Regions from separate parts of the Shewanella scandinavica genome, predicted to be linked through region 1. Evidence: predicted binding sites of a transcription regulator. Region 1 holds the regulator's gene; each other region holds the start of a gene.

Region 1 (4,439 bases):
AATTGAGGAAGAAGCTGGTTAACTCAGTATCAGGAGGCAGGCTCGCGAGTTGCTTCACTAAGACTTTATCCTGCTCAGGCATGTTACGCACGTCGACACTGATGGCGACGAGATCGTTACTGCCTTTGAGTTGCTCAAGCAAAGTGCCGATTAAGGGCAAGGGAAGGTTATCGACACAATAATAGCCGAGATCTTCGAGTACCCTTAGGGCGACAGATTTGCCTGAGCCTGAGCGGCCCGACACTATGACCAGTTTCATCCAGTGATTACCTGATAGAGTTCCGTTTCATCATGCGTCTTGCGTAATTGCTTTAATATTTGCTTGTCGCTCAGCTTTTCGGCCATGCAAGACAAGGTACTTAAGTGCTGCTGACATTGGTCTGCAGGCACCAGTAGTGCAAATAAAATATCAACAGGTTGCTTATCGATAGCATCGAATGCTATCGGCTCTTCACACTTAATGAGTATGGCAATGGGCTGCTCTATATCGGTTAATCGACCATGTGGAATGGCGATGCCGTTCCCTATACCTGTGCTCCCCATCTTTTCGCGCGCCACTAGGCTTTCGAATATCTCTTGAGATGAGAGGGTCGGGTACTGGGCAGCGACTAAGTCGCTGATGAGTTCCAGTACCTTTTTCTTGCTGCCCGGAGTGGCGCAGGTAGTGCACTCCGGCCGCAGTATGGTACAAAGTTCCATTATTAGTGTTTTGTTAACTTCTCTTTGTGTTTAATAACCTGACGATCAAGCTTGTCAATCAGGGCGTCTATAGCGGCATACATGTCAGCATGCTCTGAAGTTGCAAAAACTTCACCACCGATAAGATTTATTCTCGCTTCGGCAATCTGTTGCATTTTCTCGACATTGAGCACAACGTGCACATTATTGATCTGTTCGAAATGGCGTTCAAGTTTTGAAAACTTTTCTTCTACATATGCGCGTAACGATTCGGTAATTTCGACATGGTGTCCACTCAGGTTTATTTGCATAGAAACGTCCTCCGATATCCACTGTAGGTTATAAACTTTTACGCTGATTAGAAGGCGGAATGAGCATAGCCTCTCGGTACTTCGCAATGGTTCTGCGGGCTACGTTGATCCCTTGTTCTGCCAGAAGTTGTGCCATCTTACTGTCGCTTAATGGTTTTTTCTGGTTTTCCGCTGCAACCAGTTTCTTAATGAAGGCTCTGATTGCTGTGGATGAGCACTCCCCACCATCGTCAGTTCCGACGTGGCTAGAGAAGAAGTATTTTAGTTCAAAAAGTCCCTTAGGGGTATGCATGTATTTTTGGGTGGTCACCCGTGAGATGGTGGACTCATGCATTTCTACCGCTTCGGCAATATCGTTAAGCACCATAGGTTTCATGGCTTCTTCACCGTATTCGAAGAAACCTTGCTGATATTGCACTATGCAATTCGCAACTTTAAGTAAAGTGTCGTTACGGCTTTCTAGGCTTTTGATAAACCATTTAGCCTCTTGCAGATGGCCACGAATAAATTGGCTATCTGCTTGGTTTTTAGTACTGCGCGCCATCGATGCATAGTGTTGATTTACATTGATTTTTGGCATGCAGTCTGGGTTAAGTTCAACCACCCAGCGGCCATTCTTCTTCGACACAGACACATCTGGGATGACGTATTCGTCATCGTTGGGCGTAATCAATAAACCTGGGCGGGGATTGAGGGTTTGGATAAGCGCGATGCCGTCCCTTAACTCATCCTCTTTTAATTTAGTCTTACGCATCAACAATCTAAAATCGCGCGCGGCGATCAGATCTAAATGATCTTTGATCAACATGCGGGCATTTTCGAGGTGTAGAGTGTCAGCGGCGAAATGCGACAGTTGGATCAGCAGGCACTCGCTTAAATCGCGGGCGGCAACACCAATGGGATCAAAATGTTGAATGCGCTTGAGTACGGCTTCGACTTCGTCAAGCTCAACTTCAGGATTGCCCATCGCTTCGAGAATTTCTTCAGTGCTTTGGGTGAGATAGCCCTGATCGTCAATGGCATCAATAATGGCGGTGGCAATGGCTAAATCAGTTTCAGAAAACGGTGTGAGGTTTTTTTGCCATTCTAAGTGCTCATACAAGCCTTCACTGGTCTCACCTTGGAAGGGCATATCATCTTCACGACTGCCGCCGGGGCCAGAATTAGGGGAGGCGGTGAACACTTCATCCCATGTGGTGTCCATGGGGAGTTCGTCGGGCATGGACTCTTTCGTGAGCGACTCTGCCGTGTCTATGGTGGAGCTGTCTTTTTCTGGCGGCAGGGTGCTAGATTCACTGAAATCCGTATCGGATAGCGTTTGGTTTACAGGGTCTTTAGTGGCGTCGAATTGATCCTCTTCCAGCTCGAGAAGGGGATTAGAATCTAAGGCTTGCTGGATCTCTTGCTGCAGTTCTAATGACGACAGTTGCAACAGACGTATGGCCTGTTGTAATTGTGGCGTCATGGTTAACTGTTGACCCAGTTTGAGCTGGAGTGACGCTTTCATGTTACCGCTGATCCCTACGTTATTATTGTTGGATGAGGTCGCTTGTTATCATCTTGAGTGGAGTCCAATGGTGGCATAAATTACCTGCATTGGCTCCGCTTGATTAACTATAGCCTGAATTGTTCACCTAAGTACACAGCCCTAACTTGCTGATTGTCTAAGATCTCTGCGGGTGTTCCTTCGGCAATCAAGTTTCCGTGACTCACGATATAGGCATGTTCACACACATCTAATGTCTCACGGACATTGTGGTCTGTGATCAACACGCCAAGGCCACGACTTTTGAGCTGTTCGATAATCTTTTTAATGTCGATAACCGAAATCGGATCGACACCAGCAAAGGGTTCATCGAGCAAAATGAACTTAGGATTTGCTGCTAACGCCCGCGCAATTTCGACACGGCGACGTTCACCGCCCGACAATGACATGCCTTGGCTGTCACGGATGTGGGTGATGTGGAACTCTTCAAGCAGATGTTCTAGCTCTTCTTCCCTTTGCTCTTTTTTTAATTCTTTACGCGTTTGCAGCACGGCCATGATGTTGTCATGGACGGTCAGTTTACGGAAGATACTGGCTTCCTGTGGCAAGTAACCTATGCCTTTGCGGGCGCGCAGGTGCATAGGATCTGCGGTTAAATCATCATCGTCGATAAAAATGTGGCCTTTATCGCTTTTAACCAGACCGACGACCATGTAAAAGGTGGTAGTTTTACCCGCGCCGTTCGGGCCGAGTAGGCCAACGACCTGACCGGTTTTTACCGTCAGACTGACGTCTTTAACCACTTGGCGACTCTTGTAACTCTTCGCCAGATTTTGTGCTCTTAGGGTGATTTGGGTCATTTAGAGTCCTGCTTTTTCACAGGTTTATCTGCTGGCGCGTCTGGTTTGGCATCATCTTGATAGCTTTCTGGCTGAATAATCGTGATCACGCGATCGTCACCACTGCCGGTACTCTCGGCAATTAATTTTTGCTGGATGATGTTGTAGCGGATCAAATTACCCGTCACTTGGCTGCCTGCTTGATCTAACGAGGCTAGACCTTTAAGTGTCAGGGTGCGGCTCGCCATATCGTAACGAATTTCTTTCGCGCTCGCCGAGGCTGGACGGCCATCGTCTAATACTTGGCTGTACGTCGCAGGGTTGCCAGTGGCCACTAAAATTTTGCTATTTTCACCTTCGGCAGAAAATGCACGCAGTTGATCTGCATGGATTTTAATCGAACCTTGGGTGACTTCAACCGGACCAAAGAAGATGATCTGGTTGTTCTTGATATCTGCCGTTTGGCTCACAGCCTTGATTTTGACTTCCTGTTTCAGGTCGTCGACTTTAGCAAAGGCGCTCATGCTCATTATTAGCATTAGGCTGGCAAGTAATACGTTATTTTGCTTCATATGTTCCTACTACCTGACTGGTCAATTGCACTTCTTGCGCGTTGAGGTCGGCATAAAGGCCTTGGCCTTGAATATTAAAATCTTTCCCTGTGACGTAAATGGTGCGGTCAGAGGTCATTATCATCGTATTGAGATCGAGTTCCAGATAACTGGTGGACAAGGTCTGGATCGGTTCTTCTGGGCTAATGGCATCAATAATAACATTGTTTTCTAATACAACCTTGCCCGTTTCCTTGTTTAGCTTGCCCTGATCTGCTCTGAGTTGCCATTGTGCTTTACCTTGGTCTGGATAAACAAGATAAACAGGTTGAGTAAAGTAAGTTTGATTCGTTGAATCATAATGTTCCATGTGTTTCGCCGTCACACGGCTATTGACTAGCCCTTGTTCATTGAACTCAACACTGCGCAGATCTTCAACGATGAAATCTGGGGTATTTTGATCTTTTACTCTGTTATCGGTATCACCGCTGTGTTTGTTCTGCACTTGCCAATAAAGCACTAATGCCGTTCCAAAAAAAGCGATAATCGCGAGTGTCACACGACTCATATACTC
Region 2 (4,439 bases), on a different contig from region 1:
TGATCTCTTTATATTGCCTCTTCAGCATTGCCGCACTTTTACGGGCTGTGACAACGCAATCCTTTGATGTATTCACCCTAGGCGTCCTCCCCGTGCTCGTTGGCATAATGATGCGCACGCCGTGGTCGAGCTTAGTCTTGAAGATTTATATCGGCATGCAAACCTTAGGATTTTCAGCCCTAGGCATGACAGCGATTATTGCCTACCGTATTACCCCTGAAGATGTAAAAGTGGTTGTTTCTGGCCACAATATTCCTATGTTACCGCTGACAATAAGCATTATTGTCATTTTACTCTTGCAGTATTGGATCGCATTTTCTAAGGTCACGAGTCATTATTTAACCCGTCAAACACGGTAATGGACATTTGTTGCTAAGCTGTTGCTAATAGCGTAGCTTAGCGACCCAATAAAATACTTGCGACTCTTAACTTGAAGTAGACTATGAGCCATTTATCGCCCAGTGAACTATCCATTCTTTTGGTAGAACCTTCAGATATCCAGCGTCGAATAATTATTCAGCGCTTGCAACAAGAAGGTATTCTCAGCATTCAAACCGCAGAAAATATCGAAGCGGCTAAAGATATTATTGCTCGCCACAAACCCGATCTTATCGCCAGCGCCATGCATTTTGATGATGGCACCGCCATCGATCTCTTAGGCTACTTAAGGGCTAGCGCTGACTGCAAAGATATTCAATTTATGCTGGTCTCGAGCGAGTGTCGCCGTGAGCAACTTGAGATATTCCGCCAATCGGGTGTGGTCGCTATCCTGCCTAAGCCCTTCAGTGCCGAGCATTTAGCCACAGCCTTAAATGCCACAATCGATCTGCTCAGCCACGATGAACTCGACCTCAGTAATTTCGATGTGCAGGATGTGCGCGTATTAGTGGTCGATGATAGCCGTATGGCAAGAAATGTCATTAAACGCACTATCGGTAACTTAGGGATGAAACTGATTACCGAGGCCGAAGATGGTGCACAGGCCATAGCGTTGATGAAAAACAATATGTTCGACTTAGTCATCACTGACTACAATATGCCCAGCGTAGATGGCCTTGCGCTGACTCAATATATCCGCAATGAAAGCCAGCAATCGCACATTCCCATCTTGATGGTATCTTCCGAAGCCAACGATACCCACCTCAGCAATGTGTCCCAAGCGGGGGTGAATGCCTTATGCGACAAGCCCTTTGAACCCAAATTGGTTAAAAAATTACTCTATCAACTGTTAGAAGAATGAAACCAGAATAAAACTTAAGTCACGAACTGAGTAAATATTCTGCGCTTTACCGAACATCCTGCGGCAGCTTAGACGCAAAAGGCTTTCCAAGCGCTGAACCTTATGGCATGTTAGGCACGCTTATTTCAAATAAATCTACGGAAAGAAGAGACAATAAAAATGAACAAAACTGAACTTATCGCCAAAATTGCAGAAAATGCCGATCTAACGAAAGTAGAAGCCGCACGCGCATTGAAGTCTTTTGAAGCAGCCATTACCGAATCAATGAAAAATGGTGACAAAATCTCCATCGTAGGCTTCGGTTCGTTTGAAACTGCGACTCGTGCTGCTCGCACCGGCCGTAACCCACAAACAGGTAAAGAAATTCAAATCGCTGAAGCGACTGTGCCTAAGTTTAAAGCGGGTAAAACCCTACGCGACAGCGTAAACTAAGCGAGAAAATTCAAAACAACGCCTCCATTGTGAGGCGTTTTTTTTTGCTTTCTTCCAGTGAAACCCTGAATATTTTTTGCACAACAAGAGTGCGCCTCTGCCCCATAAACTGGCAAATAAAAACATTTTATTAACACTTGATATTCTAATATCTTGTATTACATAGAATTGTAATAGTGGCATGTGATTAGCAAATCCCTTCTTAGAAAAAAACCAAGATGCACTAATGACCACTGCTTACTTAAGTGTGCCACTGGTGAATCGATAAATAAGTCAATCGAGGGGATGAGCATGAAGAAATCACTGTACAGCGTTTTGGCCTTATCGACGGGAATGTTACTGGCTGGCAATGCCTTTGCAGCCGTATCAGGCAACATTGGTGGTACCTCTAATTACCTATGGCGCGGCGCGACTCAAACTAAAGATGCGGTCGCAATCCAAGGTGGGATTGACTATAGCCATGATTCTGGCTTCTATGCAGGCACTTGGGCATCGAATGTAGATTTTGGTGATGATACGAGCTACGAGCTAGATCTCTACGCGGGTTATGGTGGCAATATTACCGAAGACATCAGTTACGACTTTGGCTACCTCTACTACGCCTACCCAGACGCTCCTGGCAGCATTGATTTTGGTGAACTCCATGCTGCAGTAACTTGGAAGTGGCTTGAACTGGGTTACTCCCATGTCATCAATGCCGGTGACGATGTCGCCGCCGATCCGTTAGATAATAAAGATCTCAGCTATCTTGCCGCGACTGTCTCTGTGCCTCTCACTGAAAAACTTAGCTTATCAGTGCACTATGGCTACTCAAGCGGTGATGTTGTGCAATCTTGGTTTGGCGAAGATAACTATGCCGACTATAACGTCACACTAAGTGCAGATACCAGCATGGGCACAGTGTCGTTCATGGTTTCTGATACCGATCTCACCGATGATGATGCCAAACTGGTACTCGGCTATTCCTACAGCTTTGATCTCTAAGATCTAACATTTAGGATCTTACGTCTAAGCTCTAAGCATAAAAAACGCCACCTTAAACGGTAGCGTTTTTTTAGCGTAATCAACTATTAGGCAATAATAGGTCTATTGGTTTTACGGGCAGCGACCATTTTCTCGATATATTCAACAATAGGCTCAGTCACTGAAATCCCTGTGGTTTGTTCAATCCCTTCAATGCCTGGCGCCGAATTCACCTCAAGGATCAAAGGACCACGATTAGAGCGTAAAATATCCACCCCAGCGACCACCAATCCCATCGCTTTCACCGCCGCAATCGCCATCTTACGTTCCACTGCAGTGATTTTAACCACCTCACCACAGCCACCCAAATGCAGATTAGAGCGAAAATCCCCCTCGGGACCTTGGCGCTTCATAGAGGCGATGACCTTGTCACCGACAACAAAACAACGAATATCACTGCCATTGGATTCTTTAATGTATTCCTGTACTAAGATATTCGCTTTCAGCCCCAAGAATGCTTCTATCACGCTCTCAGCAGCCGTTTTCGTCTCAGCTAATACCACGCCAATCCCTTGAGTACCTTCGAGTAACTTAATAACTAACGGAGCGCCGCCCACCATATTGATGAGGTCGGGGATATCATTTGGCTTATTGGCAAAGCCTGTCACTGGCATGCCAATCCCTTTACGGGAGAGCAATTGCAGCGCCCGTAATTTGTCCCGAGAACGCGCAATAGAGATTGAATCATTCGCCGCATACACGCCCATCATCTCGAACTGACGAACAACGGCACAACCATAAAAAGTCACGCTGGCATGAATACGCGGAATGATGGCATCAAAGCCAACTAATTCAGTGCCTTCATAATGAATGCTAGGCTTAATGGAATTAATATTCATGTAGCAGTTCAGTGTATTGATCACGACCGCTTCATGTCCACGGCTTTGACAAGCCTCCACTAAACGTTGCGTCGAATACAACTGGGGGAATTGGGATAAAATACCTATTTTCATTGCTGAGTGACCAACTTAAGCATGAGTGAATAAACCGTTCTGCAGCACTAAAAGCACAGCGACAGAAAAAGGGGCTGATATTTGTCTATTGCTCAGTGTAAAGCAAGAAAATATTCCTCACCAGACGAAATCACTATGCTATTGAAATAGTTCGAGACCTCTCACACAGGGAGCTGAGTTTGGGTTAATAGTGGCAGAATATACTTGGCCTCAAACGCCGCGGTATCTAAGGGACGTGAAAATAAATACCCTTGTAAAACCGTGCAATGGCGCGCAGTACAAAACTCTGCTTGCTCAACGGTTTCCACTCCCTCCGCCACAGAAATAACATTAAAACCATAGGCAAAGTTGAGTAAAGCGGCGAGCAATCGGGTGTCTTTTTCATCTTTATCGTAGGAAGCGACAAAGCTTTTATCGATTTTCAGCACGCTGATCGGAAACAGTTTAATGTGTTCTAATGACGAAAAACCCGTCCCGAAATCATCGAGGGCAAAACGCACCCCTAATCCGGCGATTCTATCGAGCACTTTGGCATGTGCATGGGGATCTTCAATAAGGCAATTCTCTGTAATTTCAAGCTCTAATGCTCCAGCAGGCAAGCCTGTCTTAGTCAATATATGCACTATTTTATCGAACAGGTTCTCATTGCCTATTTGAGAGGCGGAGAGGTTAACTGCAATAGTAAATTCTTGGCCTAAAGGCTGTAACTGGGATAACCAAATCTGAGCTTGGGTGCAGGCTTGTTCAAGCACCCAATCATCAATGTCATCCATTAAGCCAATTTCGTCAGC
Region 3 (4,439 bases), on a different contig from region 1:
TTGAGAATCAGGCACCTAAGTATGCAGAACAGCTAAAGCTTGAATTTCAACTCTCACAGCAAGCAGTTTTGAACAATACTTGGGTTAAATAGCATCAAAGCACTGCCAATCTAACGAAGCACACTGCAGATAATGGTTTATATCACTATCTGCAGTTTTTAATGTATACACCAGAATATTGATTACAGTTAGTAAATCACTCAATCTTATCGCTGATACTATTCCTATGCGAATATCAGATAAATGGTTTTATAGCTAACCCTATACAGCCAGACCGACAGCAACTGATCCGTTCACTTTTTGACGAATATATTAAAATTTATTCCTTCCACGATGACAGGCTAAGCCGTCGCTTTAGTAAGAACTTTATCTGCTACCCAGGAAGTTACTGACAGGGAAAAATGCCTGCTGTTCACTCGACAATGAATTTGCACAAGACCTAAGCGGAACCATACTAAATGTTAGATATCTCCTTACAAGATCTTGCCGCAATTGCGTATGGTGAATCGATAAGGAGTAATACAAGATCTCAAGATTCAGCAGTTTGAATTAATCGCCGGCATACCCATGACCAAATCAGCCCCAACAAAAAGCCCCGCATAGTTTCCTATGCAGGGCTTTTTAAACCGATTGACTCACCTTAAGGGTGTGCCACCTGAATCAACAGGCTGGCATTAACCGCGGTTAAAGCGCTTACGATCGTTTTCAGTCAAGTGTCTCTTACGAACACGAATGCTCTTAGGTGTTACTTCAACCAATTCGTCATCATCGATGAACTCAAGCGCTTGCTCAAGTGTCATTGTGATTGGCGTAGTCAGCACTTGCGCTTCGTCAGTACCTGAAGCACGCATGTTGGTCAGCTGCTTACCTTTCAGACAGTTAACTGTCAGATCGTTTGAGCGAGCATGGATACCAACAACTTGGCCTTCGTACACTTCAGCAGCGTGGCCGATAAAGAGACGACCGCGGTCTTGTAGACCGAACAGTGCGAATGTCAGAGCCTTACCTGTCGCGTTAGAAATCAATACGCCGTTAGCGCGTTGACCGATATCGCCACCTTTGTGTGGACCGTAATGGTCGAACGAGTGGTAAATTAGACCTGTACCAGAAGTCGCTGTTAAGAATTCAGTTTGGAAACCAATTAAACCGCGGCTTGGGATAATAAAGTCGATACGTACACGACCTTTACCATCAAGCTGCATGTCTTTCATTTCAGCTTTACGGGTACCTAACTTCTCGATCACTGTGCCTTGATCTTCTTCTTCAACGTCAACAGTTAACGTTTCGAATGGCTCACACAATTCACCGTCGATGGTTTTCAGAATAACTTCTGGACGTGATACAGCTAACTCATAACCTTCACGACGCATGTTTTCAATCAAGATTGATAAATGCAATTCACCACGGCCTGATACGCGGAAGCGATCTGGACTTTCAGTTTCTTCAACACGCAGTGCCACATTGTGGACCAATTCTTGTTGTAAACGCTCAAGAATGTTACGTGAAGTCACATACTTACCTTCTTTACCCGCAAAAGGTGAAGTGTTGACTTGGAACGTCATGGTCAGAGTTGGTTCATCAACTGATAATGGAGGTAACGCTTCTACAGCACCAGCAGCACAGACAGTGTCAGAAATTTTCAACTCACCTAAACCAGTGATAGCAACGATATCGCCTGCGTTGGCAACTTCAACTTCAGTACGCTCTAGACCCATGTAACCTAATACTTGGCCCATTTTACCGTTACGGGTTTTGCCATCAGCACCAACAATAGTGACTTGTTGGTTAGTTTTGATGCTACCACGCTTGATACGGCCGATACCGATAACACCCACGTATGAGTTGTAATCCAGCTGCGAAATTTGCATCTGGAAACTACCTTCTGAGTCAGCATCAGGGAATGATACTTTTTCAACGATAGTTTGGAACAGCGGCGTCATGTCTTCACTTGCAACATCTGGATCTAAAGTTGCAAAACCGTTTAACGCTGAAGCGTAAACGATTGGGAAATCTAACTGCTCGTCAGTTGCGCCTAAGTTATCGAACAGATCGAATACTTGGTCGATAACCCAATCAGGGCGCGCGCCTGGGCGGTCAATTTTGTTGATAACAACGATTGGCTTTAAGCCTTGAGCAAACGCTTTCTTCGTTACGAAGCGAGTTTGTGGCATTGGACCGTCAACGGCATCAACTAGCAATAATACTGAGTCAACCATAGACAGAACACGCTCAACCTCACCACCGAAATCGGCGTGGCCAGGGGTATCAACGATGTTGATACGGTAGTCGTTCCACTTGATGGCAGTATTTTTTGCCAGAATCGTGATCCCACGTTCCTTTTCAAGATCGTTGGAGTCCATCACCCGCTCAGTAGCTTCTCCTCGGGTTGCAAGGGTGCCTGACTGTGACAGCAACTTGTCTACCAGGGTCGTTTTGCCATGGTCAACGTGTGCAATAATGGCGATGTTACGTAAATTCTCTAGCACGGATAAACCTCTTACCATCAAACAAAAATAGGGATATTTCAGTAATTCGTTATAGTGTCCTAACTCGACCCACCATAATAAAAAGCGTGCCATTCTACTCCAGAGCGGCCTTGGCGCACAGGATTATTTTTGAACACTTATAAAACAATCCGCCGATCCTTGACTAATTCCTGCCAATATTCCATTGAGTGAAATCCGCTAATGTCACAGTTAAAGCACTGTTCAATTGCCATATTCGTAGGAAAAATCCGAGTTAAACAGCTGAATTTACTATTTTTCATAATCTAGACGCAAAGTATTTCTGCTGATTTAAACATCAATCAAATTGATGTTCACGTGACAAAATCATCTCGACGTGAAACAGCAATAATTTCTAGCGCAGATTTAACTGGGCGTTGATATTGGCATTTATGACCGCGAAAACTGAATGCCTTTAAGACTCACTTCATTGTCACGCAATACCTTTATTACGCATCACTTATTTCACTTGGCCTGTGAACAGCAAAGACATTTTGCACATGAGAACGAACTCTTTCCTAATAATATGATAATAAACCACTATTGAATTGAGAATGCATGGCATAGTTGAACAGACTAGAGTGGTTTTATGACAACTATGCGGCGGTGAAATCGCCCAGAGAAAATAGTCCAGAATAGTGCTGAAATAGTTACTAGATTCAGTGCCGCTATCCTTATGTAGTCCTCCCTGTGAGCCAAGGCGCGATTGCCATCTCACTGCCACATAAGCGATGCATACTAGTGCTTTGAACCTTATGCTTTGAACCTTATGCTTTGAAACTTAGCTTTGCATGAATCAATTCAGTGCGCACCAAAATGGAGTAATGCACCAAAATGCCACAGACAAAAGCACCATTATGGTGCACACGCGAATCCAATTAAGTGCAACAAAGATTTTAAACCATGTTAATCAGTAAGTTAAATTATTGGCATGGATATCGCTTTATAGCTCGTAAGTTTGGCTCAAGATAAATCACTTGAGTTAAAAGATTATAGAAGGGGCATCCCTTTACCCTACCGGAGGCTTGAGAATGTCAGTTGAATCAGTTTTAAAGCAACTTGAAGAATTAGAAGTTAAGTTCGTTGATTTACGTTTTACCGACACTAAAGGTAAAGAGCAGCACGTATCTATTCCTTCTCATCAGGTAGATGCTGATTTCTTCGAAGACGGCAAAATGTTTGACGGTTCTTCTATCGCAGGTTGGAAGGGCATTAACGAATCAGACATGGTACTGATGCCAGATCCAACGACATTCGTACTGGATCCTTTCACCGAAGAAACCACAGCGCTGATCCGTTGTGACATTCTTGAACCCGGTACTATGACGGGTTACGACCGTGACCCACGCTCAATTGCAAAAAAAGCAGAAGCTTACCTGATCTCTACTGGTATCGCTGATACTGTATTGATTGGACCAGAACCAGAATTCTTCCTATTTGACGATGTCCGTTTCGGTACTGACATGTCAGGTTGTTTCGTTAAGATCGATGCTAAAGAAGCGGCTTGGAACTCAGGCACTAGCTACGAAGGCGGCAACACAGGTCACCGTCCATTCACTAAAGGCGGTTACTTCCCAGTTGCACCGGTTGACTCATCACAAGACCTACGTAGCGCTATGTGTTTAGTGCTTGAAGAAATGGGTCAAGTGGTTGAAGCGCATCACCACGAAGTGGCGACTGCGGGTCAAAACGAAATCGCAACTCGCTTCAACACGCTAACTAAGAAAGCGGATGAAATCCAAATTCTGAAGTACGTAGTGCACAACATGGCACACGCTTACGGTAAGACGGCGACTTTCATGCCTAAACCCATCGTTGGCGACAACGGTAGCGGCATGCACGTTCACCAATCTCTGGCGAAAGACGGTGTTAACTTGTTCGCTGGCGACAAATACGCGGGTTTAAGTGAAACGGCGCTGTACTACATAGGTGGTA

What was found. The regulator sigma-54, encoded in region 1, starts transcription at its own class of promoters, with help from an activator protein. The targets are predictions, from matches to a motif close to GTTGGCACGNNNNTNGNNT.
Region 2: Q4Q50_RS04290 (TorF family putative porin) is a predicted target of sigma-54. The motif match lies at 1,848-1,866, and genes of this name have one in related genera.
Region 3: glnA (glutamate--ammonia ligase) is a predicted target of sigma-54. The motif match lies at 3,430-3,448, and genes of this name have one in related genera.

The regions. Positions count from the first base shown of each region.
Region 1 is NZ_JAUOES010000018.1:6,047-10,485, forward strand. It holds gene rapZ (RNase adapter RapZ) at 1-259, opposite strand, end outside; gene ptsN (PTS IIA-like nitrogen regulatory protein PtsN) at 256-699, opposite strand; gene hpf (ribosome hibernation promoting factor) at 702-989, opposite strand; gene Q4Q50_RS15060 (RNA polymerase factor sigma-54) at 1,018-2,496, opposite strand; gene lptB (LPS export ABC transporter ATP-binding protein) at 2,604-3,335, opposite strand; gene lptA (lipopolysaccharide transport periplasmic protein LptA) at 3,332-3,886, opposite strand; gene lptC (LPS export ABC transporter periplasmic protein LptC) at 3,873-4,433, opposite strand; gene kdsC (3-deoxy-manno-octulosonate-8-phosphatase KdsC) at 4,430-4,439, opposite strand, start outside.
Region 2 is NZ_JAUOES010000004.1:76,218-80,656, reverse strand. It holds gene Q4Q50_RS04305 (hypothetical protein) at 1-359, shown strand, start outside; gene Q4Q50_RS04300 (response regulator) at 443-1,240, shown strand; gene Q4Q50_RS04295 (HU family DNA-binding protein) at 1,400-1,672, shown strand; gene Q4Q50_RS04290 (TorF family putative porin) at 1,964-2,656, shown strand; gene rimK (30S ribosomal protein S6--L-glutamate ligase) at 2,743-3,648, opposite strand; gene Q4Q50_RS04280 (putative bifunctional diguanylate cyclase/phosphodiesterase) at 3,810-4,439, opposite strand, start outside.
Region 3 is NZ_JAUOES010000028.1:12,822-17,260, forward strand. It holds gene Q4Q50_RS18855 (LTA synthase family protein) at 1-92, shown strand, start outside; gene typA (translational GTPase TypA) at 675-2,486, opposite strand; gene glnA (glutamate--ammonia ligase) at 3,536-4,439, shown strand, end outside.